DNA from 3 places in the Isoalcanivorax indicus genome. Region 1 is predicted to be linked to each of the others. Evidence: predicted binding sites of a transcription regulator. Region 1 holds the regulator's gene; each other region holds the start of a gene.
The links. The regulator sigma-54, encoded in region 1, starts transcription at its own class of promoters, with help from an activator protein. The targets are predictions, from matches to a motif close to TGGCACNNNNNTTGCTNT.

Region 1 (6,338 bases):
ATCTGGTACGGCTGTGTCGCCTTTATAGTGTCGCTTCTGGTGGTCGGCGGTATGACGTTCTTGATGGTTTACCTTGGGGTTTTCGGTGTTGCGGTTTTGATTTTTTTCTTGATTGTGATGATTCTCGTGTTCTTGATGAGTCATTACAGTTCGTTCCGGGACATCTATACTGATACCCTCTGATCCCTGGCGTGGCTGAAGTTCATTTTTTCAGCAGTCAGGGAGGGAGAGGGGTGTCGACGGAGCAATTTCATTGTGGCGACTTCAAGGTCGCCAATGAAGATTGCACAGGACTGATTTTCAATTCAATGAGGGAACAGTGATGCAAGGGGAAAATCCGTATCAACAACCGCAGGCCGATGTGATGCCGTTGCGTGAGGCGTCCGAGATGGCCGTCAACCCGCCTCGGGGGCGTGATATTGGCGCGGGCTGGCGCTGGATTGCCGATGGCTGGCGTGTGTTCAAGAGTGCCTGGGTGCAGATCTTTTTTGGTCTGCTGCTGCTGTGGCTGATCTCCATGGCCATTCAGTGGGTGCCGCTGGTGGGCTTTCTGGCGTCCATGATACTGACGCCTGTATTCAGCGTGGGTCTGCTGGTGCTGGCCTGGAAAGCGGATGAGGGGCAGAGTCCCTCGATCAGCGATATCTTTGCCGGGTTCCAGAACAAGTTTCCGCAGCTGGTCATGCTGGGGCTGGCTTACATGGGGCTGATCCTGGGTGCGGCGCTGATCGTGGGTCTGCTGGCCTATCTGCTGATGGCAGATGCCCTGGTGGCATCCTTTGCCATGCTGGAAGCGATGGAAGAGGGGGGTGCACCGGCCTTCGCCGATGACATGATGTTGCGGCTCGCCCTGCTTGTGCTGCTGTTCATGGCAGTGATGTTGCCGGTCATGGCGATGTACTGGTTTTCACCGGCGCTGGTGTTCTTCGGCAATCGCGGTATCGGCGAGTCGCTCAAGGAAAGCCTGATGGGCTGCCTGAAGAACATCCTGCCGATGTTCTGGTACAGCATCGTCATGATCATTCTGATGATTCTGGCGGTGATTCCGCTGGGCCTGGGGCTGCTGGTGCTGTTGCCGGTGCTGGCGGTGAGCTACTACAGCTCGTTCCGGGATATCTATACCGATACGCTGTAAGTCACTCGCCCTCGTCGAACCGCCGGGCAAACAGGTCGGTGAGTTCGTCGAGGGCTTCTCTCGCCTGTTCGCCTTCCACGCGTACTCCCACCTTGCTGCCCTTGGCGGCGGCCAGCGTCAGCACGCCCATCATGTTACGGGCTTCGACCTCGCGACCATTGCAGCGCAGCAGGATGCTGACCTCGTGACGGCAGGCCACGCTGACCACTTTGGCGGCAGCGCGGGCATGCAGTCCCAGGCGATTGATAACGGGCAGTTCTGCTTCCAGCACAGTGTCGGGCATGCTTATTCCAGTTCCAGATGCCGGATCTGGGCATCCCAGCCAGCCTTGCAGAGACGCTCTGCCAACTGCTCCACCATGTACACAGAGCGGTGGCGGCCGCCGGTGCAGCCGATGGCCACCGTCATGTAGGTGCGATCGTTCGCTTCATAGCGCGGCAGCCAGCGCAGTAGCAGCTGTTCGATATCGTGCAGCAGTTCAGGGGTGTCGCTCTGGCTGCCGAGAAAATCCTGGATCGGTTTCTGGCGGCCGTTAAAGGGGCGCAGGGTGGCATCCCAGTGCGGGTTGGGCAGCATGCGCACGTCGAAGACCAGGTCGGCATCCGGTGGCACGCCATTCTTGAAGCCGAAGGACTCCACCAGCAGCGACAGGCGACCGCTGCGCTGGGCCACACGATCGCGAATCATGTTGCGCAGGGTGTGTGGGTCCATCTTGCTGGTGTCCACCAGCAGGTCTGCGCTGGTCTGGATGCTGGCCAGTAACTCGCCTTCGTGGGCGATGGCTTCCGAGAGCGACATGTCCTGGTCGCTCAGCGGGTGGCGGCGGCGGGTGGCGCTGAAGCGTTTCAACAGGGTGTCGTGGTCGGCATCCAGATAAATGACTTCGCAGGTCAGGCCCTGTTCGCGCACCGCGCGCAGCAGTTCGGAGAAGCGCGGCAGCTGGCTGCGCAGGTTGCGCGCATCGATGCCCACAGCAATGCGTTCAATCTCGCTGCTCTCTTCGCGCAGCTGGGTCGCCAGGGTAGAGAGCAGGCCAAGAGGCAGGTTGTCCACACAGTAAAAGCCCAGATCTTCCAGAGCTTGCAGGGCGGTGGTCTTGCCGGAGCCTGAGCGGCCGCTGAGGATTACCAGTTTCATCGGGTCAGGACGCCAGTCGCAGTTCCGCTTCAGAATCGACGGCCGTGCTGAACAGGTGCGCTGCCGAGGTAGCCTGGCGCAGGCCATCGCGGAATGCGGGCTCGTTGAACAGCGCTGCCAGGTGGCTGAGGGTTTTCAGATGTTGTTCCGGGTTGTCTTCGGGGACCAGCAGTACGAACACCAGGTCCACCGGGCGGCTGTCCACCGCGTCGAAATCAATGGCCTCGGCCAGGCTGACCAGCAGGCCGAGGGGTTTGCTGCATGAGGCCAGCCGGCAATGGGGAATGGCGATGCCTTCCCCGATGCCGGTACTGCCCAGGCGTTCACGCGCAATCAGGGCGTCAAAGACTTCCTGTTCGCTCAAACCGGGACTATCCCGTGTGGCCAGTTCCGCCACCTGGTCGAGCAGACGCTTCTTGCTCACGCCCTGCAGGTGGTAGTGGGTTCGCTCCGGTGTCAGCAGTTCCCGTACGCGCATGATGGGTACTCAGATCTCAGTGTCCGTGGTTACGATTGACCGACTTTTCCTTGTGCTTGAGGATCTGTCGGTCGAGCTTGTCAGTCAGCATGTCGATGGCAGCGTACATGTCGCCAGCCTCGGCAGTGGCGAAGACCTCACCGCCGGCCACCCGAATGGTGGATTCCGCCTTGTGCGTCTTCGGTTCCGGCGACAGGATCACCTGAACACTCGTAATGTGATCAAAATGCCGTTCAAGCCGGGTGAATTTCTCATTGATGTACTCGCGCAGGGCATCGGTGATATCCAGGTGGTGACCGCTGATGTTGATCTGCATGGCTGACTCCTGTACCTGCTTCAGTTGACCGCCTATCCCGCGATCGGTGCCAGCCGGGCCCTGCGTGGGTCAGACCAGCCGCTTGCGCTCGCTGGATGCCGGTATACGCATCGCCTCTCTGTACTTGGCGACAGTGCGTCGCGCCACCTGAATGCCCTGTTCATTGAGCAGGCTGGCCAGCCGGCTGTCGCTCAATGGTTTTTTCGGGCTCTCGGCGGCGATCAGCTTCTTTATGATGGCACGAATGGCGGTGCTTGAACATTCACCTCCGCCTTCGGTGCCCACATGACTTGAGAAGAAAAATTTCAGCTCGAACATGCCCCGGGGCGTGAACATGAATTTCTGGCTGGTGACCCGGGAAATGGTGGACTCGTGCATCTCCACGGCGCTGGCGATATCCGCCAGGACCAGCGGTTTCATGGCCTCCTCGCCGTACTCGAAGAAGTCCTGCTGGACCTCGACGATGCGGGTGGCGACCTTGAGCAGCGTCTCATTGCGGCTTTGCAGGCTCTTCAGGAACCAGCGAGCCTCCTGCAGCTGATTGCGCAGGTAGCTGTTGTCATCGTCACGCAACTGCTTGCTGCCCGCCATGGCGGCGTAACCCGCGTTCAGCCGTACCTTGGGCAGGGCATCGCCGTTCAGCTCGACACGCCAGCGCCGCCCCTGCCGCCGCACGATCACGTCCGGCACGGTATAGGTCTCGGCCTGTTCCACGATGCTGTCGCCGGGGTGCGGGTTGAGGCTGCGCAGCAGACGGATCACCTCCACCAGTTCAGTCTCGGTGACCGCCACCAGACGGCGCAGCTGGGCGTAGTCGCGGCTCTCCAGCAGCGGCAGGTGCTGGGTCAGGCGCAGGGCGGCGTCACGCCAGGGGGTCTCGTCAGGCAGCAGGCGCAGCTGGATGGCCAGGCACTCGGCCAGGTCGCGGGCGGCCACGCCAGGAGGGTCGAAGTGCTGCAGGCGATGCAGCACGGCCAGGACCTCGTCCTCTTCCGGCCACGGCGTCTCGATGCCTGAGGGCAGGCTGCGCCGCGCGGCTTCAGCGATATCCGTGAGGGAGCAGGTCAGGTAGCCGCGATCATCAAGGCTTTCAATGATCGCGTAGGCGATGACGCGGTCGGCGTCGCCCATGGGCGTCAGGTTGAGTTGCCACAGCAGGTGTTCGTCGAGGCTGGCGCTGGCGGCGGTACGCTGCTCCCAGGCTTCCAGGTCGTCCTCGGGGGCGCCCGCGCTCGGGGCCTCGGTGAAGGGGTCCTCCCAGTCGGTATCGACGCCGCTGTCGTAGTCGTCCACCACGGCGTCATCGTTGCCCGTCACTTCACCGGGTTCCAGGGGTTCCTCGCCCGCCGTATCGCTCAGGCTGTCGCTGGCGTAGTCCTCTTCGTCCAGCTCCAGCAAGGGGTTGGCTTCGATGGCTTCCTGGATCTCCAGGCGCAGGTCGAGCGTCGACAACTGCAGCAGGCGGATGGCCTGCTGCAGTTGTGGTGTCATGGTCAGGTGCTGACCGATCTGTATCTGCAGACCTGGTTTCATCTGATGGTGTGTCCCCCGAACGTGTCGCAATAACCGGCAGGGCGGTTAACTGATCTTCACGTCAACAGGGTCCAAGGATAGCAACCAGCAATTTTCGTGCCCATTCTTGAATTCATACGGCGAATGGGCTAGGTCGGCGCTTCATGCACTGTTATGGCGCACTTTTTGCGCCAGTCGGGTGTGTCACAGGCGGAAATCGGCGCCCAGATAGACATCCCGCACCTGCTGGTTGGCAAGGATGGTGTCCGCGTTACCGGCAGCAATGATGTGGCCGCCGCTGACGATATACGCGGTATCGCAGATGGTGAGGGTCTCGCGCACATTGTGGTCGGTGATCAGCACGCCGATACCCCGGTCGCGCAGGTGGGTGATGATGCCCTTGATCTCGTTCACCGAGATCGGGTCTACCCCGGCAAAAGGCTCGTCCAGCAGGATGAAGGCCGGGTCCGTCGCCAGACCACGGGCAATCTCGGCCCGGCGCCGCTCGCCCCCGGACAGGCTCATGCCGAGGCTGTCGCGAATATGCGTGATGCTGAATTCCTGCAGCAGCTGCTCCAGTCGTTCCTGGCGTTCGGCCTTGTTCAGGTCGTTGCGGGTTTCCAGGATCGCCATGATGTTGTCGGCGACACTCAGGCGCCGGAAGATGCTGGCTTCCTGCGGCAGGTAGCCGATGCCACGGCGGGCGCGGCCGTGCATCGGCAGGGCCGTGATGTTGTCGCCGTTGATGCTGATATAGCCGGCATCCGGCGGTACCAGCCCGACAATCATGTAAAAGCAGGTGGTCTTGCCCGCGCCGTTGGGGCCGAGCAGCCCCACCACTTGACCGGCTTCCACCTGAAGCGAGACATCCTCGATCACTCGACGGCCTTTGTAGCTCTTGGCCAGATTGTGCGCGCTAAGCAGGCTCACGGCTGTGTTTCCCTGTTGCTGTCTTCCGCCGGAATCACCAGCCGCACGCGCTGCTCTGCACCGTCGCCGCTGGCCTCGATATCCCGGGTCGAGAGGTTGTAGACCACCCGGGCGCCCTGAAAGCGGCGGCCCCGGTTTTCGATATGTGCATCACCGCTGAGGGTGATGGTCTGGGCGGCCACATCATAGACCAGTCGGCTGGCCCGGGCATGGATGTCTGCGCCTTCGCGCAAGCGTACGGGGGCCCCCGTGGCCACAACGCGGGTCAGCTCGCCATCTTTCATGGTCAGTTCGATGCGCTCGGCGTTCAGGCGCCGTTCGCCCTGCATCATTTCGGCGTTGCCCTCATAGACCCCGATGCCGGTTTCCTGACGGAATACGGCGCGGTCGGCGCTGATCACGGCTTCCTGGGCGGCGGCGGGCAACGCCAGCAGCGCGAGCAGCCCGATCAGGGCCGCGCGTGCGATGGGGAAATCAGGTCGGGTCATAGCGGCTTTCCACCTGTTGCAGCAGTTGCACTTCGCCGTCGGCGCTGTTGGCTTCCATGGCGCCCGCACGGGTGCGGCCGCCGGGGTGGGTAATCTCCACGGTACCGGGACTGGTCAGGCGCTCAAGGGCGGATTCGTAAACCAGCTCTTCGCTCTGCACCAGCAGGCCATCGGGGCCGTGATCGCGTGCCTCCACGGCACCGCGCAGGGTCACATGGCGGCCCCGGTCACGGACTTCGCCGCGATCGGCGGTCAGCTCCCAGGCCAGCGCCGGATCATGCAGCGCCAGCCGTGGCTGCTCCACCAGTGTTTCGCCCCGCGTATCCATTTCCGTAATGCGTT
Region 2 (6,338 bases), 790 kb from region 1:
CACGTATCTGGCGGCTGCGCGGGCGACAGCTGGAATGCCTGACCGAGGACCATAGCCGTCAGGCCGGTGGCCGGCGCCTGCTGACCCGCGCCATGGGCGGGGACACGCGGCTGGATGTCGATTACCGGCATTGCGATCTGCAACAGGGTGACATTTTTCTGCTGACCAGCGATGGCGTCCATGATGCCCTGCCCTGGCCCGTGATCGAGGACACCCTGCTCGGCTCGGAAAACCCGCAAGTGGCGGCCGACAACCTGGTGCGTTTTGCCCTGAATAATGGCAGCCGCGACAACGTCAGCTGCCAGGTGCTCGAAGTGATCAGCCTGCCGGATGCGAGCGCGGACGACGCTCTGGCCAGCCTGCGCGAGCTGCCCCTGCCGCCCCCCCTGGCACCAGGCATGCGCATTGACAACCTGACCGTCGTGCATGAACTCTACGCCAGTGCGCGCAGTCATCTTTATCTGGTGCGCGACGGTGAAGGGCAGCTCAGCGCCCTCAAGGCGCCGTCGATCAATCTGGAAGACGAACCGGAGGCACTCACCCGCTTTGCCCTGGAGGGCTGGATCGGAGCACGTCTGCGTAGCGCACATTTGCTCCGGCCGCTGCCACCGGAGGGCCCGCAGAGTTGCCTCTATCAGCGACTCGAATACATCGACGGCGTCACCTTGCGGCAGTGGCTGCGCGAACACCCCGATGCAGCGGTGGAAGAAAAGCTCTACCTCGCCGATCAACTGCTCAATGGCCTGCGTGCCCTGCACCGCGCCGATGTCATTCATGGCGACCTGAAACCGGACAACATCATGGTCGACCGCCACGGGCTGGTGAAACTGATCGACTTCGGCAGCTGCTATTGTCGCGGCCTGGATCAGCCGCCACCACCACTGCCGCTGGGAACACGACACTACACCGCACGTCATGTCAGCGCCGGCGCTGCACCCGATGAACGCGCAGACTTGTATGCCGCCGCCGTGATTATCCACGAAATGCTTACCGGCACCCTGCCCGACCCGGACAAACCCGCCCTGCGCCTGCAGCAACACAATGCCTTTGTGCCCATGTGGCTCAACCAGGCACTGCAACGTGCCCTGCACCCGGATGCCATCCCCTATGCCGATGCCGCCGAATTCCGGGCAGCACTGCGCAGCCCGGCCCATCATCCGGCGGTCATCACTTCGCAGCAACGCAACACCTTGCGCGCCTGGCAGGCCAGCACCGTGGTCCTGCTGCTGTTGCTGCTGCTCAGCCTCGCCTTGCATGTGTGACCCTGGCATGCGGCGTCGTCCTCGCTCATTTTTCGGGCATGGTTGCACCGGGATAACGCAACTCCGGTGCCACCTGCTCTCCTGCCAGCCAGGGAACGGACCTTTCGCTCACGCGTCGTAAGCCTCACAAGTCACTGATAAATATTTACTTATCCTGCGCATACCGCTGTCTGACCCGAGCCTTCCAGTAAAGCTGGCACACTTCCTGCTTTTATCCCTGTGTGCAACAGGATCAATGCGGGTCCTGTTTGCACAGGTCAATTTGTCGGGCAATGGCGCCCACACGTATTTCGGCTTCGGCCTGGTACGCGTGGGCGTTTTTTTTGGATTTTTTTTCGGGAACGGAAAGAGGGATACGTCATGAGCAAGGTACCGGGCCAGGCACAGGACAAGGCGTCACCGCTAAGCCACAGCGGCCAGCAACGCCGGGATTTTCTCAAGCAATCGGCAGCAGCGCTCGGCGGCGCCACGCTTGCTGCCCCGCTGCTGACAGGTCGGGCGCGGGCCAGTGCCGGCACGCCTGAAACACGCACGGCCAAGTTGGGTTTTATTGCGCTGACGGATGCTGCCCCGCTTTTTGTCGCAGCGGAAAAAGGTTTCTTTGCCAAGCACGGCATGCCCGATGTCGAGGTGCTCAAACAATCGTCCTGGGGCACCACGCGGGACAATCTGGTGCTGGGGTCGCGCCGTAACGGCATTGATGGTGCGCATATCCTGACGCCCATGCCCTACCTTATTTCCACCGGCGCCATGACGGCCAACAATCAGCCGACCCCGATGTATATTGTGGCCCGACTGAACCTGGCCGGGCAGTGCATTTCTGTGGGCCGGGAGTACGCCGATCTGAAAGTCGGCGTGGACACCACGGAGTTCGCCAGCGCGCTGGCCGCCAAACGTGCCCGGGGCGATGCCGTACGCGCGGCCATGACCTTTCCGGGCGGCACCCATGACCTGTGGATTCGTTACTGGCTGGCTGCCGGTGGCATTGATCCGAACAGCGATATTTCCACCATCGTGGTCCCACCCGCACAGATGGTGGCCAACATGCGCGTCGGCAGCATGGATACCTTCTGTGTCTGCGAACCGTGGAACGAACAGCTGATCCGCCAGAATATCGGCTACACCGCCAACACCACCGGCGAGCTGTGGCACAACCATCCGGAAAAAGCACTCGGCCTGCGCGCCGATTATGTCGAACAGAACCCCAATGCCACGAAAGCACTGATCAAGGCCGTCATGGAAGCGCAGATGTACTGCGAGCAACCGGAAAACATCGAAGAAGTGGCGCGCATCTGCTCACGCCGTCGCTGGATCAACGCACCCTATGACGACATCATCCAGCGCATGCAGGGTCACTTCGACTATGGCACCGGTCGTGTGGTGGAAAACAGTCCGCATCGCATGCGCTACTGGAATGATCAGGCATCCTACCCGTTCAAGAGCCATGACCTCTGGTTCCTGACAGAAAACATCCGCTGGGGCTATCTGCCCCGTGATCTGGATATGCAGGCCCTGGTGGACAGCGTCAATCGCGAAGACCTCTGGCGGGCCGCCGCGGCGGAACTGGGTATCGACAAGTCAGCGATCCCCGAAGGCACCTCACGCGGCAAGGAAACTTTTTTTGACGGCAAGGTGTTTGATCCTGAAAACCCGCTTGCTTACCTGGACACCCTGGCCATCAAGCGCATGCGCTGAGGCCCTGAACCGGAGATGCTGTCATGACGACTCACGCTTCTGTTTCTCCCCTGGCTTCCCTGGCCTCGCGTATGTCGGCGGCCAGCGACGTCTGGCCGCGCCTGCGCTATGTTTTGCTGGAGCGCATCCTGCCACCCGTACTGGTCACCACCGCGCTGCTGGTCATCTGGGAACTGCTGTGCCGTGGTGAAGGTGCGCTGCTGCCCGCGCCCAGTACCGTGGTCACAGACACCTGGGACCTGATCGTCAACCCCTTCTATGACTATGGCGGGAACGACGTCGGCATGGCCTGGCAGATCCTGGCCTCGCTGGAACGGGTGGCCTACGGCTATACCCTGGCGGTGTTTGCCGGTGTCGGACTGGGCGTGCTGATCGGCCAGTCTACCTGGGCGATGCGCGGCCTTGATCCGATCTTCCAGGTACTGCGCACCGTACCGCCCCTGGCCTGGCTGCCCATTTCCCTGGCCGGTTTCCAGGACAGCAACCCCTCGGCCATCTTCGTGATCTTCATTACCGCCATCTGGCCGATCATCATCAATACCTCGGTCGGCATCCGGAATATTCCCGAGGACTACCGCAACGTCTCGCGCGTGGTGCGTCTCAATGGCCACGAATATTTCCGCAAGATCATGTTACCGGCGGCCGCACCCTACATCTTCTCCGGGCTGCGCATTGGTGTGGGCCTGTCCTGGCTGGCGATTGTCGCCGCCGAAATGCTCATCGGTGGTGTCGGTATCGGCTTCTTTATCTGGGACGCCTGGAACGCCTCGCTCATCAGCGACATCGTTCTGGCACTGGTTTACGTCGGCATCGTCGGCTTCATGCTTGACCGGCTGGTAATGCTGGCAGGCAACTGGGTAACACGCGGAGAAGGAGGCAAATAATGAGCGCACATTATCTGACCATCGAGAATGTCGACAAGACCTTCGTCAAGGGCAAAACCAGCAGTCACGTGCTCGACAAGGTGAACCTCAAGGTCGACAAGGGCGAATACATCTCCATCATCGGCCATTCCGGTTGCGGCAAGTCCACGGTGCTGAATATCGTCGCCGGACTGCTGCCGGCCTCCTCCGGCGGGGTGATTCTGGATGGCGCGGAAGTCACTGCACCCGGACCGGATCGCGCGCTGGTGTTCCAGAACCATTCGCTGCTGCCCTGGCTGACGGTTTACGAGAACGTCGCCCTGGCCGTGAACAAGACGTTCCGCAAGACCATGAGCCGCGCCGAGCGTCACGAATGGATCTTGCACAATCTGGCCCTGGTGAACATGGGGCATGCTCTGGACAAGCGACCGGCGGAAATCTCCGGGGGTATGAAGCAGCGGGTCGGCATCGCCCGGGCGCTGGCCATGCAGCCCAAGGTGCTGCTGCTCGATGAACCCTTCGGCGCGCTGGACGCGCTGACCCGCGCTCACCTGCAGGATGAGGTCATGCGCATTCAGGGTGAGCTGCACAACACCGTACTCATGATCACCCACGACGTGGATGAAGCGGTGCTGCTGTCGGACCGTATCGTGATGATGACCAACGGCCCGTCGGCAACCATCGGTGAGATACTGAACATCGAATTGCCGCGCCCGCGGGACCGCATCGCCCTGGCCGATGACCCCCGGTACAACCATTACAGGCAGGAAGTGCTGCGATTCCTGTACGAAAAGCAGCGCAAACTGGAGAAAATCGATGCCCATCGAAACAGCCGCAAGGCCACGGACGGCGCCGCCTTCAAGGCAGCGGGAACATAAATCCTTCCGCTATATACCCCTGTTCGATTGACAGAACTCATGGGTTCTATCGTATCCTCGGGGCATGAGTTCTCCGCATGCCCCCGAGGTTACAATGCTGTCACTGGACGCCCTGCGCGCGAAAGTAGAAAACCAGAAGACCCTGATCCCGTCACTGTACGGTGATATCGATTTCTCCATGACGCCGGAACGCTTTACCGCCGACATCGCGGATACCTCACTGCTGCCGGCTGATTTTGCGCGCCGTTATCGTGCCGGCATCCTGGCTGACAGCGAACGCGTCGAACGCGCCCGACTCTACACGCTGCTCGGCGACAATGTGGCCGATGCCTATGCCGCGCTGGCACCGCAGTACGGCATGCGCAAACTGATCAACATGCTCAAGCAGGCCTGCGACGAAGGCGTGGAGAACGTGGAGGACGCGCCACAGGAACTGGTGAATTTCATCCGCGAAATGGAACAGGTGCCCGACTGGGTGGATATGGACCTGGTTCGCCAGGGCGCGCGCATCAGCCGCACCGTGATGGCCACCCTCAGCCCTTTTGCCATTCGCGGGGCCTTTATTGCCACCTTCATGAACAAGTATTCCGGCCTGCCCATGGCGCTGACCGGGGCGCTGTCCGGCCAGTCTGCGGTCCAGCGGGTCAACGAAACGGCCAGCTTCTTCACCACCGCCGCCCTGCCCGGCGCTCTGGAGCGCTACGGCCAGGGCTTCAAGGCCGCCGCCATGGTGCGGCTGATGCACTCGATGGTGCGCTTCAATATTCTCAAGCGCTCGAAAGTCTGGGACGTGGGCGTCTACGGGATTCCCATTCCCCAGGTGGACCAGATGCCGGCGGGCACCATTCCCGCGTTTCTCGCCGCCTTCAACACCGTGCGCAAGGGCAAGAAGGCATTCGGCCCCTCCGACCGTGCGGTTGCGGAACTGTGTCGCTACCAGAGTTATCTGCTGGGGCTGCCCGAGGATCTGCTGCCTGCCGACCCGCAGGACATTTTCGATGTGATGATCACCTACTCCGGCACCCTGCGTGACGGCTATGACGACGCCACCTGTGGCGAACTGGTGCGCGCCACCATGGGCGCCTACCGCCCCAGGGACAAGTCGTTGCGCAGTCGTATCTTCAACACCGCCGAGCGGGGCTTTGCGCGGGTTTTCTTCACCCGCACCTTCCTGCGTGGCGAATCCCGATCACGCGCGAGTCTGATGGGCGTCGAGCCGCGCCTGTTCGATTACGCCATGTTTGCCGCCAGCAGTCTGTATATCCTGCCGCAGATGCAGGCCCACGCCCTGCTGCGCCGTGTTCCCGTTGCCAACGAGATTGCCGACGCGTTCCTGATCCGCAAACTCAATCGCATGCTGGTGGAATACGGCCACGCGGAATATGTCACCGATGCCAGCCAGTATCGCGAACACGGCAGCAGCGAGACCCCCGCCAGAAAGAGCGCCTGACGCGTCAGTTGCCCAGCACATCGGCCATGGCCACCACGGCACGCGCTACTTCGATCAGACGCTTGCCCTGGTTCATGGCCATCTGCCGCAGCAGGCGATGGGCTTCGTCTTCCTGCAGCTTGCGATGTTTCATCAGCAACGCCTTGGCACGCTCCAGCACCTTGCGCTCTTCCAGCGCTTCGCGTGCCGC
Region 3 (6,338 bases), on a different contig from region 1:
GCCGACGATACGGTTGGCCAACCGGAAGGCGTAATCATCCATCGGCCCGGAGGGCGGCACGCCGATATGCCAGTAGCCGGTGCGCCCCGGATAATCCTGCACCGTGGTATAGGTGCCTGGCGCCACGACTTCCAGCGCCTGCGGCGCATACACAAAGCTGTCGAGATAGCGGGTGGAAAACACACCCTCAATGAACGCATCACTGGCGCTGATGGCGCGCAGATAATCCAGATTGGTGGTGATGCCGCACAAACGGGTCGCGTCCAGCGCAGCGCGCAATGCGGCAATCGCGGCCTCACGGTTATCACCCCGCACAATCAGCTTGGCGATCATCGGGTCATAGTAGGGCGACACTTCCGTACCGGTGGCGACCCAACCGTCCAGGCGCACATTGTCCGGAAACACGACCTCGGTCAGCACACCCGGGGACGGCTGAAACTGCCGCACCGGATCTTCCGCATACAGTCGCACTTCGATGGCGGCGCCCTGTGGCGCTACGGTGACCGTGTCCAGCGCGGGCAACTCGCCCGCGCCGACGCAGAGCATCCATTCCACCAGATCAATGCCGGTGACGGTCTCGGTGATGCCATGCTCAACCTGAAGGCGTGTATTGACCTCCAGAAAATAGAATTCATCGCGGCCCGCGTCGTAGATAAATTCCACCGTGCCCGCAGACAGGTAGTTCACCGACTCACCGAGGCGCACAGCAGCCGCCATCAGTTTTTCTCGCGTGGCGGCGGGCAGCCCGGGCGCGGGGGTTTCCTCAATCACTTTCTGGTTACGGCGCTGGATGGAGCAGTCCCGTTCGCCCAGGGCCAGCACCCGGCCCTCGCCGTCGCCAAATATCTGCACTTCGATATGCCGGGCGCGATCCACAAAGCGCTCCAGAAACACACCGCCGTCGCTGAAGAAGTTCTGGCCCATGCGCTGTACGGATTCGAAGGCATCGCGCAGCGCCGCGTCGTCGTCACACCGGGACAGGCCGATACCGCCACCACCGGCGGTACTCTTGAGCATCACCGGGTAACCTATCTGCCCGGCGGCAGCCAGCGCTTCCTCCAGATCGCGCAGCAGCCCGGTGCCCGGCGCCAGCGGCACACCGGCCGCCTCGGCCAGGGCGCGCGCTTCATGCTTGAGCCCGAACTGGCGCATTTGCGTGGGCGTTGGCCCGAGAAAGACCAGCCCCGCTTCCGCACAGGCTTCAGCGAAACCGGCATTTTCGGACAGGAAACCGTAGCCGGGAATGATGGCTTGAGCACCGGTATTCCGTGCCGCCTGAATAATACGATCCCCGCACAGATAGCTTTCGGCAGCGGGCGCATTGCCGATGTGCACCGCTTCGTCCGCCTGCTCCACATGCATGGCGTTGCGGTCTGCCTCGGAATACACCGCCACACTGGCGATACCCAACCGGCGCAGGGTACGCATACTGCGTACAGCAATCTCACCCCGGTTCGCGATCAATACTTTGCTGAACATGCTGCTTACTCCGCTGTCTGTCCGGTGGCGCTGGCGACGCTCGCCATGTAGCGGCGCCAGCCTCCGAATGAGGTGATGTCCAGGGCGTCGTCCCGCGCCCAGCCCTCACAGATGAATCCTTTTACTTCGCGCCCGTCGGCCAGCCGCAGCGTGCCGATGCCCAGCGGGGCCGGGATCAGGGCGACAAAGGAGCCGAACGCGCCCACCGGCACATCCCACAGCTCCACTTCGATAGCGGCACCCTCCGCATCACGAAGCAGCCCCGGCTTCGGCGGCACCGTGCCCGCCAGGGCATAGAAGCGGTATTCCGGTGCGGTGGTCGTGCGCTCGACGAACGCGGCGCCGCGCTCAATCAGTTGGCCGTTGAGCGGCATGCCAGAGAGATGGGCACCGACCACCGCCAGGCGCACGCACCCCTGCGGCACCGTAGCGGGAACAGAGGACACCAGGGGCGGCAGCGCCTGCCCGGTCGCACCGCGCGGCCAGGGTTGTGCGGTTTGCCAGCGACGCCCCAACTCAAGCAGCGCCGCATCCGACCAGGCCGGGGCGATCAAGGTAATGCCGGTGGGCAGGCCACTGGCGCGGAAGGGGCCGGGCAAGGCCAGCGCGGCCATATCCAGGAGGTTGACGAAGTTGGTGTAGGTGCCCAGGCGGGTATTCAGCTCGACCGGCTCAGCCTCGATGTCCCGCAGCCGGTAATGGCTGGGCGTCGTCGGCACCAGCAAGGCATCCACCTGCGCCATCAACGCATCGGCTTTGCGCTTGAGCCCCGCCAGCGCATACTCGGCGCGAAAATAATCCGTGGCTGACGACTGACCGCCCGAGGCGATAATGCTGGCGACAATGGGATCAACACCCTCCAGCCCGCCCTCGGCCACCAGATCACCGACCGCGACATGGCGTTCGGCCAGCCAGGGGCCGTGGTAGAGCAGCGCCGCTGCGTCATGAAACGCCGAGAAATCCAGCGGCACCAGCGTCGCGCCCAGTGCACGCCACCCATCGCAGGCCTGTTCGAAGCAGGCGGCGGCTTCTGTATCACCAAACCATGCCGGCGACTGCGGCACGCCCAGACGCAACGCCGCGCCAAACGCACGCGGCGCAGTATCCGGCCGGGGCCGCGCATACTCGTCCTCGGGATCAAAACCATAAAGTTGCCCGGCCACCGTCTCGGCATCGCCCACATCCAGGGCGAACACCGACAGGCAATCCAGGGAGCGGCACGCGGGAACAACACCCCGCACACTGGCGGCACCGCGTGTCGGCTTGAGACCCACCAGATTATTGAAGCCCGCTGGCACCCGCCCGGAACCCGCCGTGTCCGTACCCAGCGCAAAGGGCACCTGCCCCAGCGCCACCGCCACCGCCGAACCGGAACTGGAGCCGCCGGATATGAACTCGGGATTGAAAGGATTGCGCACTGCCCCATATGGCGAACGCGTGCCCACCAGGCCGGTAGCAAACTGATCCAGATTGGTCTTGCCCACCAGAATGGCGCCGGCTTCCATCAGCCGTTGTACGCCCGCAGCCGTCTGCTCGGCCTCGCGCGCAAACCCCGGGCAGGCGGCGGTGGTCTGCCAACCGGCCACATCAATGTTGTCCTTGATGGCGAAGGGAACACCGTAAAGCGGCAACGCCTCCTGTGCGCCCCCCGCCGCCGCCAGGCGTTCGGCAAGCTGCGCCAGTTGGCGCGCCAGCTGGCTGTCGGTGGCGACCGCTATCCAGATTGCCGGATCCCCCTGCCGCAACTGCTCGACCAGCTCCCCCACCAGCACCTGCGGTGTGGCGGGTCCGTCCCGGTATGCGGCCAGCCAATCGTTGATCATCCACCCGTACATGCTTTTGAGCACCTTCTTGTACACAAGTTTGTGTTCTTGAAAAGCAAGGGGTGTGCCAGCGCGTGAAGGCGTCGTGACAGAAAGATTTAACGTGATGATTTTTATTGATTAATTTCGGGGAGGGTGTGGCGTGAACAGGACGGACGGCATCGCTTTCCCGGGGATTGGCGCATCACCGTGGTGCAGATGCACCACACTGGTTGCACCATCGGGTTGCACCGTGAAGGCGCGGCGCCTCGCCCATCCGATTCCACATTGCACGGGGACAGGCGGGCGCCGACCCTGAGCCTAGAGTTCGCTGACCGGCACGACCGGCAGCACCACACTGGAAGGACGCTGCGCGTCGTTATAGAGAGTGATGGCGTTACCTTCAGCCAGCGCCTGCAACGGCAGAGGCCAGACACCCTGAATCTGGTTACTGGCACTGATGGAGACACGCAACCGGTGCCCCGGACGGATCAGCGCCGCCGCCGGGAATATCTCGACCGGCACCAAGACCGGCTCATTCGGCTGCAGCGGCTGCATGTCCTGCTCGGCAAACGAATGCCACGGCTGCATCATCACACCGTCGATATAGCGGGCGCGCTGCTCATCGACCTTGCGGTGCGCCGCCGACATCAACCCCGTGGAGATCGGCGTGGCCCGACCCAGCGGATCGACCACAGACACCCGCACCGCCAGGGCCGCATGGGGACGCGTCGCCGACACCCAGAGATCGGCCTGGATCGGACCATTGATGTACATGCTCCGCAGCAACGGCGCCGTTTCGTATACCAGTGCGTCCTGGCGTGCCTCCACATAGCGGTTGTCGGCATGGCACGGCAGCGGCAGCAATCCGTTCAGGCCCAGCGACCACTGCACCCCGCTGCTTGAGCAGGCACTGTGATCCCGGACCGTCACCGAACCTTCCAGCTGCCGCCCATCGGCGCTGCGGACCACGGAGACGTCCGGCGCTGCCGGCTCATACAGCCGGTGTGGCCATTCGAATGAATAGGGCGTGTTGCGGGTGAGGCGTTTGTTGGCGCGCAAATAATAGCGCTGCGGGCTGATTGCCGGATGAGGCCAGTCGGTCGCGGTGGCGAAACGCTGGGTACCGAGCAACCCGTACCCCTCCACATACTGCGTCACAGTGGGCATGTCATCGACGCCGGTATCCATGCCCTTAAGATAGTGATCGAACCAGCGCAACAGCAACTGCTGGGAGCCCGGGGCGCCACCGTTCAACTGATTGCCAACGGCCGAATCAAGAATCGACGATACATGAGAGCCCTTGAGCACCAGCAGTTTCGTGTTGCCCTGCTGCTTGATCTGCTCGTACAACAGCGGCACACCGCGCTGGAAGATATCGTTGCTGGCGCCCACCAGGAAGGTGGGCACCTCAATGTGTCGCGCGCTTTCCAACGGCGAACGCACCGCCCAGAAAGCACCGTCATCGGTGGCATAGCCGGGAACGTTATCCAGTGCATTGTTCACGGTGGGCAGATACCAGGCATCCAGTGCCGCGACATGCTCCTCCGTCACCCCTCGAATGTATTCAGCATGCTGCGGATAGGCGCGTTCCGCCAGGTCGTTGCTGACACTCAGACTGTATGTCAGCGACAGCCACAGATTGACGAATTCGGCATTCAGCAATCCGCCGGTGACCACCGTGTCGCGGTATGGATCGCCCATCGGCACCTGCGCGAACACGGCCTTCACGGACGGGTGGCCCTGGGCAGCCGTCTGCAACGCCGCGATGCCCAGATACGAGGTACCGGCGAGTCCAAGATTGCCATCAAACCAGGGTTGCTGATTGACCCACTCCACCGCAGCACGGTAACCCGCCTGCTCCTCTTCGCCCAGCAATGCGGTGACACCGGAGGACATCCCGGTGCCACGCACGTCCACGGCTACGGATATATAGCCGCGTCGAATCATGTACTGATCCTCGCCGCCAATCAGCAACGTGGTTTGCGACGGCAGGATCGAACCCAGCAACGCACCGAGGTCAATACGGTAGGCGGTTTGTGTCAGGATCACCGGGAAAGGACCCGGCACCGGGTTCCCCTGCGCATCAGCCGGCACCGTCACCAGCACGGCCAGTTTTCCGCCTTCCGGCGTATCAATGAACTGCAAGGGCAATGTGGCCGTGCGGGGATACTCCCGGTTGCGCGAATAGGAAGACCATTGCGCACCGGCGCCTTCCGTGATGACCGGATTGACCTCGCTCTGCGTACCGCGCGTGCCCAGTGTGGTGGTTTGCGCATGAGCGATGCCCGTCAGGGCAGCGCTGAGTACGATCATCATGGCGCTACGCGTCATCAAGCCATATTGCGCCCACATCCTGCTGCGTTTCATACATGTCTCTCCCTGATTCTTCTTGGTATATAAGCCTTGTCAGCATTCAAGCGACTCCGTAGCCTGAACCTGGCGTGCTGACACGAGAACCACTTAAAAGGACACGACCGCTCGCAAATTCGGACATTGATGCCGCTCTCATCCCGATTTGTGAACTGGTCCAGAAAAAGAGAGAGCAGGGTTTGCTCATGAAACGAAACACCGCTGCGCTTGCTGGCCATGCCTCACCTGGCAGACCCGCGCCTCCCGCCGGGGGCTGGCTGCATACGTCTGTCGTGCAACTCTATCTCCGCGCCTGTGCGGCCTATGGCCTCCCCCGGCAGCGGGTGCTCAGGGAAACCGGCCTGTCCGAACAGGACATTGCCCCGACAGATGGCTGGGTACGCCAGGCCATCGTCGAGCGGCTCTTCAGACATCGCCTTGCGTTACAGCCCGCCCCCATCCCGGGCCTGCAGCTCGTTGCGCAATTTGACCCGTCCAGGGCCAACGTCGGCATGCTCGGCTTTCTTTGCCTCAGCAGCCCCAGCATCCGGCATTTTTTTGACGCGCTTGTCCGATTCGGCCAGCTGGCCACGAACCTCTTCGAGCTGCACCTCAGACACCGGCCCGGGGCGACCCTGTGGTGCGTGCAGATGGCCTACGAAGACCCGCAATTGATCAGCGACAATGAAGAATGGCTACTCGCCA

Region 2: the regulator sigma-54 is predicted to act here: its motif matches at 1,457-1,474, upstream of DKW65_RS07645 (CmpA/NrtA family ABC transporter substrate-binding protein).
Region 3: the regulator sigma-54 is predicted to act here: its motif matches at 3,355-3,372, upstream of atzF (allophanate hydrolase).

What each region holds. Positions count from the first base shown of each region.
Region 1 is NZ_QGMP01000001.1:2,467,000-2,473,337, reverse strand. Features, by position in the region: gene DKW65_RS11190 (BPSS1780 family membrane protein) at 1-183, shown strand, start outside; gene DKW65_RS11185 (BPSS1780 family membrane protein) at 323-1,135, shown strand; gene DKW65_RS11180 (HPr family phosphocarrier protein) at 1,137-1,418, opposite strand; gene rapZ (RNase adapter RapZ) at 1,421-2,272, opposite strand; gene ptsN (PTS IIA-like nitrogen regulatory protein PtsN) at 2,277-2,750, opposite strand; gene hpf (ribosome hibernation-promoting factor, HPF/YfiA family) at 2,767-3,066, opposite strand; gene DKW65_RS11160 (RNA polymerase factor sigma-54) at 3,136-4,599, opposite strand; gene lptB (LPS export ABC transporter ATP-binding protein) at 4,783-5,508, opposite strand; gene lptA (lipopolysaccharide transport periplasmic protein LptA) at 5,505-5,996, opposite strand; gene lptC (LPS export ABC transporter periplasmic protein LptC) at 5,983-6,338, opposite strand, start outside.
Region 2 is NZ_QGMP01000001.1:1,677,548-1,683,885, forward strand. Features, by position in the region: gene DKW65_RS07640 (bifunctional protein-serine/threonine kinase/phosphatase) at 1-1,262, shown strand, start outside; gene DKW65_RS07645 (CmpA/NrtA family ABC transporter substrate-binding protein) at 1,623-2,957, shown strand; gene ntrB (nitrate ABC transporter permease) at 2,981-3,841, shown strand; gene DKW65_RS07655 (ABC transporter ATP-binding protein) at 3,841-4,698, shown strand; gene DKW65_RS07660 (oxygenase MpaB family protein) at 4,793-6,148, shown strand; gene DKW65_RS07665 (nitrate regulatory protein) at 6,153-6,338, opposite strand, start outside.
Region 3 is NZ_QGMP01000004.1:155,535-161,872, forward strand. Features, by position in the region: gene uca (urea carboxylase) at 1-1,479, opposite strand, end outside; gene atzF (allophanate hydrolase) at 1,485-3,314, opposite strand; gene DKW65_RS15270 (CocE/NonD family hydrolase) at 3,603-5,651, opposite strand; gene DKW65_RS15275 (AraC family transcriptional regulator) at 5,726-6,338, shown strand, end outside.